DNA from 3 places in the Nocardioides euryhalodurans genome. Region 3 is predicted to be linked to each of the others. Evidence: predicted binding sites of a transcription regulator. Region 3 holds the regulator's gene; each other region holds the start of a gene.
The links. The regulator LexA, encoded in region 3, represses DNA repair genes until DNA is damaged. The targets are predictions, from matches to a motif close to TCGAACANNTGTTCGA.

Region 1 (7,062 bases), 1.0 Mb from region 3:
TCGGCAACGCGCTGGTGCTGGCCTGGCTGCGCCGCCGGATCGGCCTCGCGGTCCACGACATCGCGCCGATGCGGGTGGTCCGGCGCGCCGACCTGCTGGCGCTCGACGTCCGCGACCGCCGCTTCGGCTACCCCGTCGAGCTGCTCCAGAAGGCGACCGACGCCGGGTGGCGGGTGGTCGAGCGCGACGTCAGCTACCACCCCCGGGCCGAGGGCACCCGCTCCAAGGTGTCCGGATCGGTGCGGGGCACCACCCGGGCCGCGCGCGACTTCTGGCGGGTGCTCTCGTGACCCCGACCCGGCTGCTGGTGGTGGCCAAGGCTCCGCACCCCGGACAGGTCAAGACCCGGCTCGGCGCCGAGGTGGGTCACGAGGTGGCCGCCGACCTGGCGGCGGCCGCGCTGCTCGACACCCTCGCCGCCTGCCGTGGCGCGGTCGGTGGCGGTCGGTGCCACCTCGCGCTCGCGGGCGACCTCGCCGGCGCGGTCCGCGAGACCGAGCTGCGCGACGGCCTCGCCGGGTGGACCGTACGACCACAGCGCGGCACCGGACTCGCCGAGCGGCTGGTGCACGCCCACCGGGACCTCGGCCCCGGGCCGGTCGTCCAGATCGGGATGGACACCCCGCAGGTGGACGCGCACCACCTCACCGACGTCGCCGCAGGGCTCGACGCCGCCGACGCGGTGCTCGGCCCCGCCGTCGACGGCGGGTGGTGGGTCCTGGCGCTGCGGGACCCAGGGCATGCCCGGGTGCTGCACGACGTCCCCATGTCCCGACCCACCACTGGGCGCGACACCCGCGTCGCGCTGGAGACGGCCGGACTGGACGTCGCCGACGCCACCGAGCTGCGCGACGTCGACACGGTGGCGGACGCCGACCTCGTGGCCGCCGACGCACCCCACGGCGCCTTCGCCCGAGCCTGGCACGGGGTGCGGGCCCGATGACGGACGCCGCCTTCACCCAGGTCTTCGCCCGCGCGCTGCAGGGCCACCCCTGCCACGTCGTCGAGGTCGACGGGTACGGCGAGCCGCGCTCGCTGCCCGTCGCCGACTGGGCCCGGGCCGCCGACGAGGCGGACCACCTGCTCCTCGACCGCTGCGAGGGAGCCACGCTCGACATCGGCTGCGGCCCGGGTCGGCTCAGCGCCCGGCTGGCCGAGCTCGGCCACGTCGTGCTCGGCATCGACGTCGTCCCCGAGGCCGTGGCGCAGGCGATCGGCCGCGGTGCGACGGCGCTGCGCCGCAACGTCTTCGAGTCGCTGCCCGGAGAGGGCCGCTGGCGCACCGCGCTGCTGGCGGACGGCAACATCGGGATCGGCGGCGACCCCGCCGCGCTGCTGGGCCGGGCGCGCGAGCTGCTCGACCCGCGCGGGCGGGTGGTGGCCGAGGTCGCACCGCCGGGACTGGGCCTGCGCACCACGTGGGCGGTGCTGACCTGTGGCGACGAGCGGAGCCGGCCCTTCCGGTGGTCGGTCGTGGGGGCCGATGCGGTGCCGGGTCTGGCCGCCGGGGTCGGGCTGCGGCAGACCGGCCTCCACCGGGCCGGCGACCGGTGGTGCGTCGTGCTGGAGGAGGCGCCGTGAGGCCCCGCCCGCCCGCGCCGGAGCACTTCACCAGCCGCCTGCGCAGCCCGGCGGTCGCCAGCCGGGTGGGTGTGCTGCTCGGCATCTCCTTCGGCCTCTGCTTCCTCACCGGGCTGGTGAGCCACTACGCCCAGCTGCCGCAGCAGCCCGTCCCGTTCCCGGCCAGCCCGGCCTGGGGCTACCGGGTCACGCAGGGGCTGCACGTCATCAGCGGGACCGCCGCCGTGCCGCTTCTCCTGGTGAAGCTCTGGACGGTCTATCCGAGGCTGTTCCTGCGCCCGCCGCGCCGGCTCCGCGGGTTGCTCGTGGAGGTTGCCGAGCGTGGCTCCATCGCCGTGCTCGTCGCGTCGGCCGTCTTCCTGCTCGCGTCGGGCCTGGCGAACTCGACCGCCTGGTATCCGTGGGCCTTCTCGTTCCGGACCACCCACTACGCCCTGGCGTGGGTCGCCATCGGGGCGCTCGTGCTGCACGTGGCGGTCAAGCTGCCGCTGATCCGGCAGGCGCTGCGGGCCGACGTCGACGACACCGCGCTCGACCGGCCCACCGCCACCGAACCCGGGGCCCTGAGCAGGCGTGGCCTGCTGCGGACCACCTGGCTCGCGGCCGGCGTGGCGGTCGTCGCGACGGCCGGCAACAGCGTCGGCTGGCTGCGTGAGGTCTCGGTGCTGGCGGTGCGCTCCTCGGACGGCCCGCAGGGGCTGCCGGTGACCAAGTCCGCGCGAGCCGCCGGGGTCCTCGAGACGGCCACCAGCCCGGCGTACCGGCTCACCGTCGAGCACGCGGGCGAGCGGCGCACGTTCGGGCTCGAGGAGCTGCAGGCGCTGCCGCAGGTCACCGAGACGCTGCCGATCGCGTGCGTGGAGGGGTGGAGCGAGAACGCCGAGTGGACCGGGGTCCGGCTGCGCACGCTGCTCGACCTCGTGGGCGCCCCCGCCGGGAGCGCGGTGGTCTTCGAGTCGTTGCAGGAGTCGGGTGCGTTCCGGACCTCCGCTCTGCCCGGCCACTTCGCGGACGACGACCGCACGCTCGTCGCGCTGCGCGTCAACGGGGAGGTGCTGTCGCTCGACCACGGCCATCCCTGCCGGCTGATCGCCCCCAACCGGCCGGGCGTGCGTCAGACGAAGTGGCTGTCCCGGGTGGTGGCGACGTGACCGGCGTGCGCTGGACGCTGGGCGTGGTCGGCGTCGCCGTCGGGGTGTACGGCGGCTGGCTGCTGCTCACCCGCCAGGCCGGTGAGCAGCTGGTCTCCGCCGCCCAGTGGCTGGTCGCCGGGGTGGTGCTCCACGACGCCGTGCTGGTGCCGCTGGTGCTGGTCGTCGTGGCGCTGGCCGGGCGCGTGGCACCCCGGTCCGTCCGGGCGCCGGGCGCGGTGCTGCTGGTCGTGGTCGGTTCGGTGACGCTGCTGGCGGTCCCGGTCCTGGGGGGCTTCGGCCGGCGGCCGGACAACCCCTCCCTCCTCGACCGGGACTACACGGCCGGCTGGCTGGTGCTCGTGGCGACGCTCGTCGTGGCGGTGGCCGTAGGGTCGGTCGTCCAGCGGCGGAGGAGGGCCCGTGGCACAGATCCTGGTCGTTGACGACGACCCCACCGTCAGGGAGGTGGTCGTGTCCTACCTGCGGGCGAACCGGCACGACGTCCGTGAGGCCCGGGACGGCGAGACGGCGCTGGTGATGGCGGAGGAGCAGTCGCCGGACCTCGTCGTCCTGGACCTGATGCTGCCGGGGATCGACGGCCTCGAGGTCTGCCGGAGGCTGCGCGCGGTCGGGCCGGTGCCGGTCATCATGCTCACCGCGCTCGGGTCCGAGACCGACCGGGTGGTGGGGCTGGAGCTCGGCGCCGACGACTACGTCACCAAGCCGTTCAGCCCGCGGGAGCTGGCGCTGCGGGTCGACTCGGTGCTCCGACGTACGAGCGAGCCCGAGCCGGCCGTGCCTGACGTGCTCGAGGACGGCGACCTGGTGCTCGACTCGGTCCGCCACGAGGTGACGCGCGCCGGGTCCCCGCTGTCGCTGACCGCGCGGGAGTTCGACCTGCTCCGCTTCCTGCTCGCCCACCGCGGCGAGGCGTACTCCCGCGAGGACCTCCTGCAACAGGTGTGGGGCTGGTCGTTCGGCGACCAGTCGACGGTGACCGTGCACGTGCGCCGGCTGCGCGAGAAGGTCGAGGACGACCCGACCCGGCCCGAGCGGCTGGTGACGGTGTGGGGCGTGGGCTACCGCTGGGAGGAGAGCGCATGAGTGGTGACGAGCTGCAGGTCATCGGGGTGGCCGCGGCCAGCGCGGTCGGGGTCGGCGCCGTGGGGCTGGGTGTCGCCTGGCTGCTGCGTCGCCGCTCGATCCGCTGGCAGCTGTCGCTGGTCGCGGTCGTCGCGGCCCTCTCGGTGCTCGTGGGTGTCGTGGGTGCGGCGCAGCTGATGTTCATCTCGCAGCACGACTGGAGGGTCGTGGCCCTGGTGGCCGTGGTCGCGGGTGTCGTGTCGCTGGCCGTGGCCCTCGCGCTGGGTGCGGCGATCGCCCACTGGTCCGCATCACTGCGCGAGGACGCCCGCCAGCTCGCCCGGCCCGGTCCGTACGAGGCGCGAGGTCGTGGTCCTGCGGAGTTCCGGGAGCTGTCGGAGGAGCTGACGCGCACCAGCGAGAAGCTGGAGGAGTCGCGGGCGCGCGAGGCCCGGCTCGAGGGGTCGCGTCGCGAGCTGATCTCGTGGGTCTCCCACGACCTGCGGACCCCGCTCGCCGGGATGCGCGCCATGACCGAGGCGCTCGAGGACGGGATGGCTCCCGACCCGGAGCGCTACCGGACCCAGATCCGGGTCGAGGTGGACCGCATGGTGCGGATGGTCGACGACCTCTTCGAGCTGTCGCGGATCCACGCCGGCGTGCTGCGGATCGAGCCCGAGACGGTCCTCGTCGGCGACCTGGTCAGCGAGGCGATCGCCGGGGCCGACCCCGTCGCCCGGGCACGCAGCATCCGTCTGGGCGGCTCGGTGGAGGAGGGGATCGCCATCACCGCGGACCCGGCGGGCCTGTCGCGGGTGATCTCGAACCTGCTCATGAACGCGATCCGCCACACCCCGGCCGACGGCGTCGTCGAGATCCACGGCCGGACCGTGCCGGACGGGGTGGAGCTCAGCGTCACCGACGGCTGCGGCGGCATCGACGCGGCCGACATGGCGCGGGTCTTCGACGTCGCCTGGCAGGGCGAACCGGCACGCACCCCCGCCCAGGAGGAGGACGGGCGGGTGCGCGGGGCCGGTCTGGGGCTCGCGATCGTCAAGGGCATCGTGGAGGCGCACCGCGGCGTGATCGGGGTGGAGAACGTCGAGGCGGGCACCGTCCCGGTGGGCTGCCGGTTCCTCGTCCGGCTGCCGGCGTCCTAGGACGTGTCTCCCGGCTCCATGGCCTGCTGCGACGGCCGAGAACTGAGGGACACGCCCTAGCCGCGACACGCGGGAGGCGCGGATGACCTCGGTCGAACAGTTGTTCGGCTAGGGTTTCGTCCACAGGTGCGACGCGGAGCGAGTTGTCCACAGCCCCGTCCGGACCGGACCACGCTGTCAGTGGCTCGCCCTAGCGTCGAAGGCGCACCTGGACCACACGACACGGAAGGCAACCCACATGGCTGGTGGAGACCGCGAGAAGGCGCTCGACGTCGCTCTCGCCAACATCGAAAAGCAGTTCGGCAAGGGGTCGGTGATGCGGCTCGGCGACGAGGCGCGCGCACCGCTCGAGATCATCCCGACGGGCTCCATCGCGCTCGACGTCGCGCTCGGCCTCGGCGGGCTGCCGCGTGGCCGGGTGGTGGAGATCTACGGTCCGGAGTCCTCCGGCAAGACGACGGTCGCGCTGCACGCCGTGGCCAACGCCCAGCGGGCCGGCGGGATCGTCGCCTTCATCGACGCCGAGCACGCCCTGGACCCCGACTACGCGAAGGCGCTGGGCGTCGACACCGACGCGCTGCTGGTCAGCCAGCCCGACTCCGGTGAGCAGGCGCTCGAGATCGCCGACATGCTGGTCCGCTCCGGCGCGCTGAGCCTGGTCGTCATCGACTCCGTGGCCGCGCTCGTGCCCCGGGCCGAGATCGAGGGCGAGATGGGCGACAGCCACGTCGGCCTCCAGGCCCGTCTGATGAGCCAGGCGCTGCGCAAGATGACCGGCGCCCTCAACGGGTCCAACACCACGGCGATCTTCATCAACCAGCTGCGCGAGAAGATCGGCGTCATGTTCGGCTCGCCGGAGACCACGACCGGTGGCCGGGCGCTGAAGTTCTACTCCTCGGTGCGCCTCGACGTGCGCCGGATCGAGACCCTCAAGGACGGCACCGACATGGTCGGCAACCGGACCCGGGTCAAGGTCGTCAAGAACAAGGTGGCCCCGCCGTTCAAGCAGGCCGAGTTCGACATCATGTACGGCAAGGGCATCTCCCGGGAGGGTGGTCTGATCGACGTCGGCGTCGAGGCCGGGCTGGTGCGCAAGGCCGGCGCCTGGTTCACCTACGAGGGTGACCAGCTGGGCCAGGGCAAGGAGAACGCGCGCAACTTCCTGCGCGACAACCCCGACCTCGCCAACGAGCTCGAGAAGAAGATCCTCGAGAAGCTCGGGGTCGGACCGACCGTCGACGCGCCGAGCGACCTGTCCGACGAGCCCATCGGGATCAATGACTTCTGATCCCTGGCAGGGCGACGTCCGGCTGGGCGTCGAGGCATGGACGGGCCAGCCACCTCCCGAGGACGTGGAGGCGGCTGGCCCGGACGCCGACGCCGAGGAGGTGGCACGCAAGATCCTCCTCGACCAGCTGACCGGACGGGCCCGGTCGCGCAAGGAGCTGGCCGACAAGCTGGCCCAGCGCGGGGTGCCCGACGACGTCGCGACCAGGCTGCTCAGCCGCTTCGAGGAGATCGGCCTGGTCGACGACAGTGCGTTCGCCCACACCTGGGTGAGCGGTCGCCACTCGGCCAAGGGGCTCGCCCCGCGGGCGCTGGCCCAGGAACTGCGCCGCAAGGGCGTCGACGACGAGGTCGCCCGCGAGGCGCTCACGCTGATCGGGGCCGACGAGCAGGAGGAGGCCGCCCGCCGGCTGGTGCGCAAGAAGCTGCGCAGCCTCGAGCGCTTCGACGACGCGACCCGGACCCGACGCCTGGTCGGGATGCTCGGCCGCAAGGGCTACCCCCCCGGACTGGCGTTCGCCGTGGTCCGTGACGAGCTCGGGTCCGCGTCGGAGGAGACCGAGCAGCCGCTCGACTAGCCTCGGCCCCGTGGACGACGCCACGCACCTGACCATCCTCGACCGGGGACACGAGCTCAGCGGCGTCGTCCGACCGGGGGAGTCGTGGGCCGCGGCCGCCCGCCGTACCTGCGCCAGCCTCCACGTGGAACCGACGCCGGTCGACCTCTCCGGAGAGGTCAAGCGGTTCCAGGTCGACCACGACCTCCGGATCGCGCTGCGCGCCATGGGGCGCGGCGACCTCCCCGACGTCGCCCGCTG
Region 2 (7,062 bases), 1.8 Mb from region 3:
GCTGGATGCCGCACGCGCAGCACCGGAGTGAACAGGCCCCGTCCACGTGCACAGGCGCCGGGACCTGGCGCACAGCGCGCCCGCTACCTCGAGGGAAACTCCGGGAGCGGTGTACGTCGGAGGGGGACGTCCCAACGCCGCGAGCCGGACGCGCGCTAACGTCGCTGAGTGCGCTCCCTCCGATGAGCGTCGCCCAGACTCCGAACGCTTCATGCCCCCAAGGGCGCCCCCCGGAGCGGGGCTGTCACGCGCGGTCGCGTGACGCTCCCTGGCTCGACGCGTCCTGCATGCGTTCGGCGAGTCCCGCCGCCACAGCGGCGATCGTGAGCACGTCCAGTGCCTCTCCGGCAGTCCTCACCAACCACGGCCGCCGGGCCGCACCAACTCGCAGGCGTAGCAGAACTCGCGTGGGTTCGCCCGCACCGGTGCCAGCCGGGCGCAGCACAATCGACCAGCTGATCAGGGCGCGGCCGCGTTGCGATCGGTACACCAGCGAGTGCGGCGGGTCGATCGACGCGACGGTGAACGTCTCCTTGGCTCCCCCGTAGTCCGGGACAGTGTCTCCTGGACTGAGGTGTTGCCATCTGGGCTCGATGTGCCGCAAGGCCCGGCGGCGTGTCGGCAGGCAACGTTCGACGTTCCGCGGCAGGTACCAACCAGCCCTGCCCTTGCCGAGCTGTCGCATCCACGGGAACACCATCTCGGGAGTTCCCGGGACGGTGAAGGCTCGGTCCATCACCACGTCCGCTGGCACGACGATGTCGTCGCCCGGACGCTGCTCGCCTCCCTCGGCTCGCGTGGCTGTGACGTGACTGAACACGTGCGTCTACCACCGACCTTCTCCGACCGCGAGTTCACGTACCAGTGCTGCTCACCCACCCGCGGTGGGCCGACCAGCTCGCCTGCCCAGAGATTGCGCCCGCGATGAGTGCGTCCTCAACATACGTCCATCCGCCGCACATGCCTCAGCTACGCCGAGCCGTCAGGTGTACGGCTACCTGATCGCCGTCGTTCTTCCCGATGGCCCGCCGGATCGCCGCCGCGATCGGGAGCTTGTGGGTGCCATCACCGAGTGCCATGAAGGCACCATCGAAGGGTTCACCGTCGACGGTGCCGGAGACCTTGACCAGGCCGCGGGTGCCGAAGATGGCGGCGGAGTCGGGAAGCTGAACGCAGGTCCAGGTGTCTCCCTCCCGGAGCCGGCCCAACGTCGCGGTGAAGCTGATGTCGAGAGGGCCAATGGCTGCACTCATGCCGGGAACCTTCCTGGTCGAACGAGGGTCTCGAAGGTCTGACCGGCGTCCCCCTCGTGAGTCATCGCTCCTCAGGCGGATCCGCCGCCTACCCCAAGGCCGGCCATTCCGACAGCTCCATGGCCACGCTCGCCCAGGCCAGCCCTGCTGGTCGCTGCGTCCCGCCGAGCGGGGGCGAGGATCACAGAGCCTGGGGCGCGAACAGGCCCAGCCGCACCACGGCTGGGCCTGTCACTTGCGACCGGGGCACGCGCAGTGGTGCGGGCACCCTCAGTCGGTTGGTGGGGTGTTCGTAGATTTCGAAACCCTCGGGTCAGCCGACTGTTTCTGCGGACAGGCACGGATGTCTGCACCCCAGACCGCCGGAACCAGCACCCGGTCCGAAACGTCAACCGCTGCCACGAACACCGCGGCTGGCACCATGCGGCTCGTGGACATCACCAACGATCTCGCCCCGACCGGCACCCTGCGTGCGTCGATCAACCTCGGCAACCCGGTGCTCGCCCAAGGCGCGCCCGACGCCCCAGGCGGCGTCACCGTCGACATCGCCCGTGAGCTCGGCTCTCGGCTCGGCCTCCCGGTCGAGCTGATCTGCTTCGATGCCGCGCGTGACTCGTTTGAGGCGATGGCCGCGGGCCGGGCCGACATCTGCTTCCTTGCCGTCGATCCTGCTCGCGAGGAGACGGTCGCGTTCACCGCGCCGTACGCGGTCATCGAGGGTGTCTTCGCGGTTCCCGACCACTCATCCCTCACCTCGGCCGCCGACGTCGACCGGCCAGGCGTCCGGGTCGGGGTCAAGAGGGGGTCCGCCTACGACCTGTTCCTCACCCGCACCCTGGCTCACGCAGAGGTCGTCCGTGGCAGCGAGGGCACCTCGGTGTTCAGCGAGCAGCAGCTGGAGGTCGCCGCCGGCATCAGGCAGCCGGTCGTCGACTTCGCCGCCAGCCACCGCGGGACCCGGCTGCTCGAGCCACACTTCATGGAGATCAAGCAGGCGGTCGGGACCACCCGCTCCCGCAGCGACCAGACGATCGGATTCCTGCACGCCTTCGTCGAGGAGCTGAAAGCCAACGGCTTCATCGCGCGCGCCCTCGACCGATCCGGCCGACGTGACGCGACGGTCGCCCCACCCGCCGCATGAAGCAGGCGCGACGAACGAGAGCCGCGCCGACGGGTGTCGGGGCGGCTCTCGTGTTCAGAGGGATGAGATCCGGTGGGTGGCCACCGGATCCGCTGATTCTGCGAAGTCTTCGCGTTCATTCTGCGAAGACCCCTTGGTGGAGCTGGCGGGAATCGAACCCGCGTCCTCGAGCGTCGAACCAGGTCTTCTCCGGGTGCAGTCGGTGATGTCGCTTTTCTCGGCCCCGGCGCTCGCACAGACACGTCGCCGACAGGCCCAGTCAGGAAAAAGTCCCGCTCACCCCTCCTGACAGGAGATGAGCAGCAAGTCCTCTAGATGAGGCCTGGGTCCGGGACGAGGACGGATGCCCGGTCAGACCCTTCGATCACTGCTCAGGCAGCGAGAGCGAAGTCGTTGCGCTTAGAGTCGGCAACTATAGGTTTCCAGCGATCGTTTACGAGATGACGCTGGCTTCTCGACCCGCTTCCCCTGGAACTAACGTCCCAAGTCGAAACCGATCAGCCCCTCTGGAGTTGTCAATCAACTGCTCCACGCAGTGTAGGGGTGAACGCCCACCGCGTCGCATCCATTCCTCTCCACAGGCTCAGCGACACCGTTGATCCCTGTCACCGCCGCCGCCTAGAATCGAACACACGTTCGATGTAGCCGACCGCGGAGAGGAGGGTCCGATGTCGACACTGCTGCAGGAGGTCCACGCGGCCCTCGACCGGGTGCAGCCGGGCGTCCCGTCGGAGGGGTACGCCGTGGCGGTGGTCGAGTGCGACCGGGCCGTACGCCGGCTCGAGGCGCTCAAGCTTCGGCTCGTCGCAGCCGCCGACCATGCGTTGGTGCCACAGCGGTCGGGTGCCCGCGACGCGGGCTCGTGGCTGGCGAGCCAGACCCGCGCCGGGCAGGCCCAGGCGGCCCGCCATGCCCGGCTCGCCACCTCCCTGGACCGCGACCTGCGTGCCACCGCCTCGGCGCTGGCCAGCGGCGACGTCTCGGTCGAGCACGCCGCGGTGATCGCGGATGCGAAGCGCAAGCTCCCGGCGGCTCTCACGCCCGCCCAGACCGGCGCCGTCGAGTCACGGCTGGTCGAGCAGGCGCGGACCTGCGACCCGGTGCAGCTGCGGCGACTCGCCCGGCGGGCGCTCGAGGCGGTGGAGCGAGACCCGGCGGTCGTCGACGCCCACGAGGACGGCCTGCTGGTCGACGAGGAGGCCGCGGCCCTGGCTCGGACGCGGCTGACCCTCCACGACCACGGCGACGGCACGACCTCCGGACACTTCACCGTCCCCACACTGGCGGCCTCGATCCTGCGACGGGTCCTCGACACCATGACCGCACCCCGACGCGGGCGGCTCGGCGCCGGCCGCGCACAGGCCGGCGACCAGGCGGTCGACCGCGGTCCCGCCCACGACCGGGGGCTGGCGTTCGCGACCCTGCTGGAGCGCGTCCCGACCGACCACCTCCACGGCAAGGTCGCCGCCACCGTGCTCGTGAAGCTCGACCTCGACACCCTCCGCGGCCGGCTCAAGGCGGCCGGGCTCGACACCGGCGACCTGGTCTCCGCCGGCGAGGCCCGCCGCCTCGCCTGCAACGCCGGCCTCGTGCCCGCGGTCCTCGGCGGGCAGTCCCAGCCCCTCGACCTCGGCCGGAGCCAGCGGCTCTTCACCGAGGCCCAGCGCACCGCGGGCGTGCTCACCCACACCTCGTGCGCGGCCGACGGCTGCGAGGTCCCGTACGCGTGGACCGAGCTCCACCACCGACGACCCTGGTCACGCGGCGGCCGCACCGACCGCGCCGACATGGTGCCGCTGTGCGGGTTCCACCACCGGCGGATCCACGACCGGGGGTTCCGTCACGCCCGGCTGCCCGACGGCAGCGTCCGGTTCACCCGGCGGACGTAGCCGGATGGATCAGTCGCTCACCGTTGTGCCACAGCACTGCACGCAACCACTCGTCGCCGAGGTCGAGGCGTTCGAGCGCGTCGAGCTGCGTCTCGTACGGGTAGGGGATGTTGGGGAAGTCGGTGCCCAGGAAGACCTTGCCCGCCAGGCCGAGGTCGCCCAGGCGGGGCGTCAGGTCCTGCGGCCAGCTTCCGCCCATCTCGGAGAAGAACTCCGTGAAGGCCATCGTCGTGTCGAGGGCGACGTGCTCGTGGCGCTCGGCCAGCTCCAGGAACTCGCGGTACTCCGGCGCGCCCGCGTGGGCGATCACGAGCCGCAGCTGCGGGTGGCGTCCGAGCAGCTCCGCGACCGGCCCGGGGCCGGTGAACTCCGTCGGGACCGGCCCGCTGCCCGCGTGCAGGACCACCGGCGTGCCCGCCTCGGCGAGGATGCCCCACGGCACGTCCAGCAGCGGGTCGCGGACGTCGAAGGCGCCGACCTGGACGTGCACCTTCATCACCTGCACTCCCCCGGCGACCCGCTCGGCGACGTACGCCGCTGCGTCGGGCTCCGGGTAGAACGTCGCGCACCGCAGCGCCTCCGGCACCCGCTCGGCGAAGTCGTGGGTCCAGTCGTTGAGGAACTCCGCCATGCCGGGCTTGTGGGCGTAGGCCAGTGCCGTGAAGTGTCGTACGCCGAGGCCGCGCAGCACCTCGACCAGCGCCTCGTCGCTGTCGCGGTAGCGGAGCGGCCACGGCCGGCCGATCAGCGGGCCGGCCGCGTCGAACTGGGCCCGCACCTTGGCCATCACCCGCGGCGGCAGGAAGTGGGTGTGGAGGTCGACAAGTCCGGGAAGACCCAGGCGCTGCCACCCAGGCTCAGTCACGCATGCCCTTCAGGTGGCGGCCCAACGCCTGCTCCTTCTCACGGTTCGCGGTCCGGGCGGCGATGGTGTGCCGCTTGTCGTACTCCTTCTTGCCGCGCGCCACCGCGATCTCGACCTTGGCCCGGCCGTCCTTGAAGTAGAGCGCGAGCGGGACGAGGGTGAAGCCCTTCTCGGAGACCTTGCGCTCGATCCGGGCGATCTCGGAGCGGTTGAGCAGCAGCTTGCGGCGCCGGCGCGCGGCGTGGTTGGTCCAGGTGCCCTGGGAGTACTCCGGGATGTGCACGTTGTGAAGCCACACCTCGCCGTCGTCGACCTCGGCGAAGCCGTCGACGAGCGAGGCACGCCCCTGCCGCAGCGACTTCACCTCGGTGCCGACCAGCACGATGCCGGCCTCGTAGGTGTCGTCGATGTGGTAGTCATGGCGCGCCTTCTTGTTCTGCGCGACCATCTTCTGCCCCTGCTCCCTGGCCATCCGACCATTCTCTCAGGCAGGGGCAACGGGTTTGGAGCCGGCGGAGGTCAGAGCCAGCCCATCGGGTTCACGGGCTGCCCGTTGACCAGGACCGTGAAGTGCAGGTGGCAGGCGGTCGACCAGCCGGTGGTCCCGGAGTAGCCGACGACCTGGCCGCGCTCGACCCGCTGTCCGGCGCTCACCGTGTCCGAGGACAGGTGGTTGTAGACGATCGTGAGGCTCTTGCCGCCGACGTTCCCGACGTGGACGAACACTCGGTTGCCGTAGGTCGACGAGTAGTACGTCGACACGACCGTGCCGGACGCCGACGCGACCAGCGGCAGGCCACAGCCGCCCCCGAAGTCCGTCCCGTTGTGGAGCGAGTAGTAGCCGTAGATCGGGTGCGTGCGCATCCCGAACGGCGAGGTGACGTAGCCCCCGGGGATGGGGTTGGACAGGAAGCCGCCGCCCGACTGGGACCGTGAGTACGACGGGGTGCTGGCCCGGGCCGACCGCCGGGCGATCAGCTCCGTGATCCTCTGCTCCTCGGCCTTCAGCTTCTGCAGGTCGCGCAGGTCCCGCTGCCGGGCGATGGCGGCGCGCTGCTGGGCGCTGCGGCGCGCGGTGACGGTGTCGACGACGCGGGCCTTGGCCTCGCGGGCTCGGGCGGTGAGGTCCTGCGTGACGACCAGGTGCTCGGCGGCCTCCTGGCGCTCGACCTCGACCTCGGCCTCGGCCTCGGCGACCTGCTCCTCACGGACCTGGAGCAGCACCTCGGAGGCGCGGAGCTCGTCGTAGGCCCGTGTCTCGCGCTGGACGACCACGTCGCGGGCCTCCTCGGCCCAGGTGAGGTCGGCGGGGTTCTGGGCCTGCATCATCGAGGCGAAGGTCTCCAGCTGGGTGTCGCCGTCCTGGTACATCTGGGTCACCATCGAGGTGACGGCCTCCCGCTGCTGCGAGAGGTCCGCCCGACCGGTGGCGAGCTCGGCCTGGGCCTGCTCCAGCCGGGCGCGCGCCTGCTCCAGCTTGATCCGCATCGCCTCGTCACGCTCGCGCGCGACATCGAGCTGGGCCAGCGTGCTCGCGAGCTCGGCGCGGGCCTGGTCGAGCTCGGCGCGGGCGGCGTCGAGGGCGGCGGCGGCCCGGCGCATCCGGGCGCTGGACTCCTCCAGCGCGTGGTCGGCGTGCTCGAGGCGCTTCTCGACGTTCTTGCGACGGTCGTCGAGGTCGTCGGCGTGGGCCAGGGGAACACTCACCGCGCCCAGCGCCAGCACACCCGCCGAGGCGGCTGCGAACAGGCGGTGGCGAGCGGTACGGGGGAAGAAGCGCACCGGGTCTGCCTTCGAGGTTCGGGGAAGTGGAACACCTCGACGGTAACCGAGCAGGATCAGACTTTGAGGTATTTCCGCGTCAGCACGAGTGTCGGCAGCAGCGTGAGCAGCGGACCCACCACGGCGACCACC
Region 3 (7,062 bases):
GGTTGCGGTCGGCGGTGTAGCCGTCCCACTGGTCGGTGTTGTAGGGCACGCCGTCCTCCGGCAGCAGCCCGGTCACGTCGCGGACGGCGCCGGTGAGGGCGTCGGGCAGCGTGCCGAAGTCGACCGGCGCGATCATCACGGGGTTGCCGACCAGCTTCCACTGCGGCCGCCGGTCGAGCGCGCCGCGCAGCCAGGCCATCTGTCGGCGCCCGGTAATGGTGCGCTTGGGGTCGGAGACGGTCGTCGGGTCGGCGGCCTGCTGGCTTCGGTGGGTGCGCAGGTCGAGCATCGAGAGCTGGGCCAGCCGGCCGAAGCGCAGGCTGCGGAAGAGCCGCGTGCCGTCGCGCAGGTCGGCCGTCCCGGAGAGCCGGACCGGCATCCACTCGTCGTAGGCCCGGTGGGCGCGGGCGCGGCGGCGGAGGTAGTCGCCCTCGCCGGGCTGGTGGTTCTCCGCGCCGCGGCGCCACTGGTCGTTGGTGACCTCGTGGTCGTCCCAGGTGACGATCCACGGGGCGACGGCGTGGAGCTCCTGCAGGTCCGGGTCGGTCTTGTACTGCGCGTGCCGCCGCCGGTAGTGGCCGAGGTCGACCATCTCGCGGGGCGGGTCGTGGCGGCGTACGTCGACGTTGCCCTGTCCCATCCCGTACTCGCCGGGGGCGTACTCGTAGAGGTAGTCGCCCAGGCAGACAACGGCGTGCAGGTCGTCCCGCTTCGCGAGGTGCCGGTAGGCCGAGAACCAGCCGGCCTGCCAGTTGGCGCAGGAGACGACCCCGAGGCGCAGGTTGCGCGGGGTGGCGCGGGTCGCCGGGGCGGTCCGGGTGCGGCCGGTGCGGCTGCGGACACCGTCCCAGGTGAACCGGTAGTGGTACCAGGTGGCCGGCCGGAGCCCGGTCACGTCGACCTTGACGGTGTGGTCTCGGCTGGGACCGGTGGCGAAGGTGCCGCGGCGGACGACGTCGCGGAAGCCGGCGTCGCGGGCGACCTCCCACCGGACCGTGACGCGCGGTCCGCGGCCCGAGCCGGGGCTGGCGGCGCTGGTGGGCGTCACCCGGGTCCAGATCACGACCCCGCCGGGGAGCGGGTCGCCGGAGGCGACGCCGTGGGCGAAGACCCGGCGCCGGCGGCCGCCCGCGGCTGCGGTCGGGAGGGCCGGGGCCAGGGTGACGGCGCCGGCTGCGGTGGCGCCCGAGGCCAGGACGGTACGGCGGGGGAGTGCGGTGGTCACGCCCCCTCAACGAGCGGGGTGGCGCCGCGTGACGCCCCGGCCGTGGATGTCACGGCCTGTTCACCTGCCGGCTGCCCGGCGATCTCCCAGGCCGCGAGCACCACGATCCAGCCGACGACCGCGTCGAGGACCCAGTGGTTGCCGGTGCCGACGATGACCACGGCCGTCCCCGCGGCGTAGAACCACCCGAGCGCCCGGAGGCCGGGCCGCCGGACGTGCCGCTGCACGACCAGCGCCACCCACAGCGCCCAGCCGGCGTGGAGCGAGGGGAAGGCGGCCAGCTGGTTGGTCAGCCCGCCGAGCCCCTTCGGGGCCGAGGCCTCCGCACCCCACCAGCCCACGTCCGCATGCAGGGCGAGGACGTCGACGTACCCGTCGAGGAGCCGGGGCGGCGCCATCGGCACCAGCAGGTAGAGGACCAGCCCCAGGATGGTCGCGACCGCGAGCGCCTGCCGGGCGGGCACGTAGCTCGCGGCCCCCCGGCGGTAGAGCCAGACCAGCACCGCGGCCGTCACGACGTAGTGGAGGGTGGCGTACCAGAAGCTCGCCGCCAGCCCGACCAGCGGCACGGCCACGAACCAGCCGGTCAGGGCGTGCTCGAGGTCGAGGCCCACCACCCGCTCGAGGCCGAGCAGCGAGCGGGCGCGGTCAGCCGCCGGCGCGAAGGCGTCGTCGGCGAACAGCCGTGAGGCGGAGTAGCCGACGTAGAGCGCCGCCAGCAGGACGAGTTCGCGAATCCCCCGATTCATGAAGGGAATATATACCGGGTATACCCCTGATCCGCGTCGGGAAACACCCCGAGGCAGCGCCCGATTTCTCGTGGGCCCGCGGGCGGTGAGCCGCGACCGTTCACCGGGTCGGTTCGACCAGTCCCGCCTCGTAGGCGAGCACCACGGCCTGGACCCGGTCGCGCACCCCCAGCTTCATCAGCACCCGGGCGACGTGGGTCTTGACGGTGTGCTCGCTGACGACCAGTCCCGCGGCGATCTCGCCGTTGGACATGCCGCGTGCCATCAGCCGGAGCACCTCGAGCTCGCGGGCGGTCAGGGCGTCGAGGACGTCGTGGGTCACGGAGGTCCGCGGCGCCCGGCGCGAGAACTCCTCGATGAGTCGCCGGGTCACCGAGGGGGCGAACAGGGAGCCGCCTTCCGCCACCACGCGGATGGCGGTGGTCAGCCGCTCCTCGGGTGCGTCCTTGAGCAGGAACCCGCTCGCCCCGGCTCGCAGGGCGTCGTAGACGACCTCGTCGAGGTCGAAGGTGGTGAGCACCAGGACCCGCGGCGGTCGGGGCAGGGCGGTGACGGCCGGGTGGCCTCGATCCCGTCGAGCAGCGGCATCCGGACGTCCATCAGGACGACGTGTGGCTCGAGCGACCGGCACTGCTCGACGGCGGCCCGGCCGTCACCGGCCTCGCCGACGACCTCGAGGTCGGGCTCGGTGGACAGGATCATCCGCAGCCCTGCGCGGACGAGCGGCTGGTCGTCGGCCAGGACCACCCGGATCGTCGTCGCCTCGCTCACGAGTCCTCCAGCGAGTAGGGGAGCCGGGCCCGGACCCGGAAGCCGCCGCTCCCGTTCGGGCCGGCCTCGACGTCGCCACCCACGACGGCAACGCGCTCCCGGATCCCGATCAGGCCGTGCCCGGGGGGTTCGCCCGAGGCCATCGCCCTCGGGCTGCCCTCGTCGACCACCAGCACGGTGAGGGCGTCCTCGGCGTACTCGAGGCGGATCCGGGTCGGCGAGGCCTCGGCGTGCTTGAGCACGTTGGTGAGGGCCTCCTGGACGATGCGGTAGGCCGAGAGGTCGACGCCCGGCGGAACGTCGCGGTCGACACCGGACACCTCCAGCGCGACCGGGACCCCCGCGGCGCGCACGTGGTCGACGAGGTCGTCCAGGTGGGCCAGCGAGGGCTGAGGGGCGTGGGGGTCGACCCGCCCGTCGGGCTCGGTGTCACGCAGCACCGCCAGCAACCGTCGCATGTCGCCCAGCGCCGCGGTGTTGGTCTGCTCGATGGCGTCGAGCGCATGCCGGGCTGCCTCGGGGTCGCTGTCGAGGGTCCGTCGGGCGCCGCGGGCCTGCAGCACGGTCACCGAGATCGCGTGGGACACCACGTCGTGCAGCTCCCGCGCGATCCGGGACCGTTCCTCGGCCACGGCCCTGGCAGCCCGCTCCTCCTGCTGGACGACGAGCTCCCGGTTGGCGCGCGCGAGGTCCCCGCGCAGCCGGAGCGCCAGCCCGGTCGCCCACGGCCCACCCACGAAGAGGGTGCCGAAGACGATGTCGCCGGCGGCGAGGGGGTCGCCGTCGTTCAGGACGAACCACGCGGTCATCAGGCAGACCAGGGGCACGGCGACGACCACCTCGAGCCCGCGCGTGTGCGCCCCCAGGGAGAACAGGGTGATGAAGAAGATGAGCACGAACGTCGTCGAGCTGTTGTCGATCCCGGGGGCGTACCGCGTCAGGGCCACGAGAGCGAGCCAGGTCGCGAGGAACGCGGGAACGGGCTGTGTACGACGCCACATCAGGGCCCCCGCCGCGACGGCGGCCAGCGGCGCCGCGCGGGACAGGTCCGCGGCGTCGTACACCGCCAGCTCGCCGAGGAGGCCGACCGCAGCCAGCGCGGCGATCACGGGATCCCGGTGCCGAGACAGCCATGCGCGTCCCCTCATGACGACACGGTAGGCCCGCCCGGTCGCCCGTGACGTCACTCCCGGGAATGACTCCCGCGTGGTCCGGGAGAGCGATCCGGGTTCGCTGTCAGGGGTGACGACCCCGGTGCCCCGGACGGCAGAGACTCCGGGACATCAGCAGTCCCTACCTCGAGGAGTCGTCATGACCACCACCACCGCACCATCTCGCTCCGCCACCCCGACCTCGCGACTCGTGGCTCCGGCCGCCGCCGTCGCACTGGTCACCTCTGCGGCGTTCACCGCCCTCGGCGTCTTCGCCGACGGGACCGACGGGGCCGACCACAGCGCCGGCGGGTTCCTCGTGGTCCTCGCCGTTGCGGCGGTCGCCGTGGGGATCGTCTTCGGCCTGGTCGTCCCCCGCACGCTGGCGGGGACCCGGTCTGCTGCCGTCGGCCTCGGGCTGTCGATCACCGGGCTGCTGCTGGTGCTGGTGTTCTGGTCCGGGCTGACCCCGCCGCTGGCCATCGCCGGGATGCTGCTTGGCACCCACGCCCGGCGTACCGGGCAGCGTGCGGGTGCCGGTGGCACGGCGGTCGCGATCGGAGCGCTGGCGCTGCTCGGGTACGTCGCGGTCTACGTCAGCGACTGGATGGCGACCAACAACCTCGCCGGCATGTGAGGTCGGTGGCGGGGGTCCTGCTCAGAGGCTGCGCAGGACCGCCGTCACCTTGCCGAGGATCGTGGCGTGAGTGCCGTCGATCGGCTCGTAGGCGTCGTTGTGGGGGAGCAGCCAGACCTGGCCGGCCTTCCTCTGGAAGGTCTTGACCGTCGCCTCGCCGTCGATCATGGCGGCGACGATCTCGCCGTTCTCGGCGGTCGCCTGCTGGCGGATCACGACGTAGTCGCCGTTGCAGATCGCCGCGTCGACCATCGAGTCGCCGGAGACCTCGAGCAGGAACAGCTGGCCGTCGCCGACGAGCTGCTTGGGCAGCGGGAAGACGTCCTCGATCCGCTCCTCGGCCAGGATCGGACCGCCGGCCGCGATCCGACCGACCACCGGGACGTAGGAGGCTGCGGGCGTCGCGTCGCCGACGCCGGTCTCGTCGTAGGAGGTCTCCTCCGCGGAACCGAGGCTGCGGCGCGCAGCCATCACCTCGGGGAGGAACACCTCGAGCGCCCGGGGCCGCTTCGGGTCGCGCTTGAGGAAGCCCTTCTCCTCGAGCGTCTTGAGCTGGTGGGCGACGCTGCTGGAGCTGGTGAGACCGACGGCCTCACCGATCTCGCGCATGCTGGGCGGATAGCCCCGCTTCTCGATCGCGTCCTTGATGGTGGCGAGCACCTTCTGCTGCCGGGCGGTCAGCCCGGTGGCGTCGGGGGGACCGTCGGGCAGCTCTGCGACCTTCTTCTTCGCCATGGCAGGAGGGTCCCACTCCGCGCCGGGGATTTCAAACACCTGTTCGAAAGGCGTGTCGTGGCAGACTCCGCGGCCATGCAGCAGACGAGTGTCGTCGTGACCGGTGCCGCTCGGGGGATCGGGCGCGCGATCGGCGAGCTGATGGTGAGGCAGGGTCACGGGGTGGTGCTCACCGATCTCGACGGCGCGGGCGCGGCCGACACCGCGGCCGAGCTCGGTGCCGAGGAGGGGCTGACCCACGACGTACGGAACCCGGCCGAGCACGCGGCCGTCGCGGAGGCGGCGCTCGACCACGGTCCCCTGGTCGCGTGGTTCAACAACGCCGGCGTCGGCGACGACGGCCGGCTCGCGGAGCAGTCCGAGGAGCAGGTACGGCGGCTGGTCGAGGTCAACCTGCTCGGCACCCTGTGGGGGATGCGGGCGGCGCTGTCGGCCTTCGGTTCGCGCGGCGGTGACATCGTCAACACCGCCTCGCTCGCCGGACTCGGCCCGGTCCCCGGCTACGGCGTCTACGCCGCCACCAAGGCCGGCGTCGTCTCGATCACGGCCTCGGTCGACGCCGAGACCCCGCGACGGGTGCGCTGCCACGCGGTCTGCCCCGACGTGGTGCAGACCGCGATGCTGACCGAGGGTCACACCCACGACTCGCTCGGCTCGCGGCTGGCCCACTCCGGCGGCCGGATCCTCACCGTCGAGGAGGTGGCCCGCGAGGCGGTCTCGCTCGTCGGCTCGCGACGGGTGCTGCTCAGCGTCCCGCGCTGGCGCGGCGGCCTGGTCCGCGCCTCTGCCGTCGCACCGTCGGTGTCCAAGCAGGCGATGCGGGTCGTCGAGGCGCAGGGTCGGAAGGCGATCGCCCGCCAGGGCTGAGCCTCCGACGGGTCGGTCGAACATTTGTTCGGCCAGGTCCTTGATCTGTTCGAACACGTGCTCTACCGTCGTACACGTGTTCGATCGAACGTCTGGTCGATCCACCGGCTCCGGAGACGTTGTCAGTGGTCACCTCCAGACTCTCGATCGACACCACGACCGACAGGCTGACCGCCACTTCCCCAGGAGGTCCCGATGAGCACGATGACCCTGAGCCCCACCCCGACGATCACGTCCGCGGTGCGCCTGACGCGCCGCGGCCGGCTGGTGGTCTTCGCCGCCGGACTGCTGGTGGTGCTGGCCCTCGGCGTGCTCTGGGGCAGCGGCTCCGTCGCCACCGAGCGACCCGGCACCCCCGAGTCGACGCTGGTCGTCCAGGTCGAGCCCGGTGACACTCTCTACGACCTCGCGGCGAGCATCACCACCGAGGGCGACGTCAACGCGATGGTCGAGCGGATCGAGGACCTCAACCGCCTCGACTCGGCGGTCCTCTACGCCGGCCAGAAGCTGCGGGTGCCGACCAGCTAGACCGGCCCCCAGACCCACAACTGAATATCTTCCACCGGCAGCTGCTGACTCGACCCCAGCAGCCGCCGGTGGGCCGGGGAAGACGAGGGGTGGGCCACACGCTGGCCCGCCCCTCGCGGCGTCTGCCCCGGTGTTTCGCCGCGTGTGCCTGAGACCGGCGCATGCACCGTTCTCAGGCACACGCCGCGAGGTGTCTCAGCGCGAGGCCCGCCGCCCGCCGACCGGACGCGGCGGCTCGGCCGGGGTCGTGGGGGCAGCAGGACGCTCGGAGGTGATGCCGAGCATGCGCAGCAGCCGCGCCACCAGCATCAGGCCGATGAAGAGACAGGCGACCGCACCGAGCGAGGCGGCTCCGAGGTAGATCCACGCGTCCTGGTCGCCGTTGCGGGCCTGGACGCC

Region 1: recA (recombinase RecA) is a predicted target of LexA. The motif match lies at 5,050-5,065, and genes of this name have one in related genera.
Region 2: EXE57_RS17045 (HNH endonuclease signature motif containing protein) is a predicted target of LexA. The motif match lies at 3,019-3,034, and genes of this name have one in related genera.

Annotation. Positions count from the first base shown of each region.
Region 1 covers NZ_CP038267.1:720,636-727,697, reverse strand. Annotated here, with positions in the region: gene EXE57_RS03475 (glycosyltransferase family 2 protein) at 1-290, shown strand, start outside; gene EXE57_RS03470 (TIGR04282 family arsenosugar biosynthesis glycosyltransferase) at 287-943, shown strand; gene EXE57_RS03465 (methyltransferase domain-containing protein) at 940-1,581, shown strand; gene EXE57_RS03460 (molybdopterin-dependent oxidoreductase) at 1,578-2,732, shown strand; gene EXE57_RS03455 (hypothetical protein) at 2,738-3,157, shown strand; gene EXE57_RS03450 (response regulator transcription factor) at 3,135-3,818, shown strand; gene EXE57_RS03445 (sensor histidine kinase) at 3,815-4,957, shown strand; gene recA (recombinase RecA) at 5,196-6,245, shown strand; gene EXE57_RS03435 (regulatory protein RecX) at 6,235-6,822, shown strand; gene EXE57_RS03430 (GNAT family N-acetyltransferase) at 6,833-7,062, shown strand, end outside.
Region 2 covers NZ_CP038267.1:3,512,584-3,519,645, reverse strand. Annotated here, with positions in the region: gene EXE57_RS17065 (hypothetical protein) at 245-820, opposite strand; gene EXE57_RS17060 (DUF1905 domain-containing protein) at 966-1,253, opposite strand; gene EXE57_RS17055 (transporter substrate-binding domain-containing protein) at 1,675-2,394, shown strand; RNA gene ssrA (transfer-messenger RNA) at 2,529-2,899, opposite strand; gene EXE57_RS17045 (HNH endonuclease signature motif containing protein) at 3,063-4,283, shown strand; gene EXE57_RS17040 (amidohydrolase family protein) at 4,267-5,148, opposite strand; gene smpB (SsrA-binding protein SmpB) at 5,141-5,620, opposite strand; gene EXE57_RS17030 (M23 family metallopeptidase) at 5,668-6,930, opposite strand; gene ftsX (permease-like cell division protein FtsX) at 6,987-7,062, opposite strand, start outside.
Region 3 covers NZ_CP038267.1:1,755,856-1,762,917, reverse strand. Annotated here, with positions in the region: gene EXE57_RS08280 (alkaline phosphatase D family protein) at 1-1,225, opposite strand, end outside; gene EXE57_RS08275 (phosphatase PAP2 family protein) at 1,222-1,974, opposite strand; partial or broken gene EXE57_RS08270 (LuxR C-terminal-related transcriptional regulator) at 2,075-2,670, opposite strand; gene EXE57_RS20165 (hypothetical protein) at 2,584-2,763, shown strand; gene EXE57_RS08265 (sensor histidine kinase) at 2,742-3,893, opposite strand; gene EXE57_RS08260 (hypothetical protein) at 4,057-4,533, shown strand; gene lexA (transcriptional repressor LexA) at 4,555-5,268, opposite strand; gene EXE57_RS08250 (SDR family oxidoreductase) at 5,344-6,135, shown strand; gene EXE57_RS08245 (LysM peptidoglycan-binding domain-containing protein) at 6,331-6,663, shown strand; gene EXE57_RS08240 (hypothetical protein) at 6,859-7,062, opposite strand, start outside.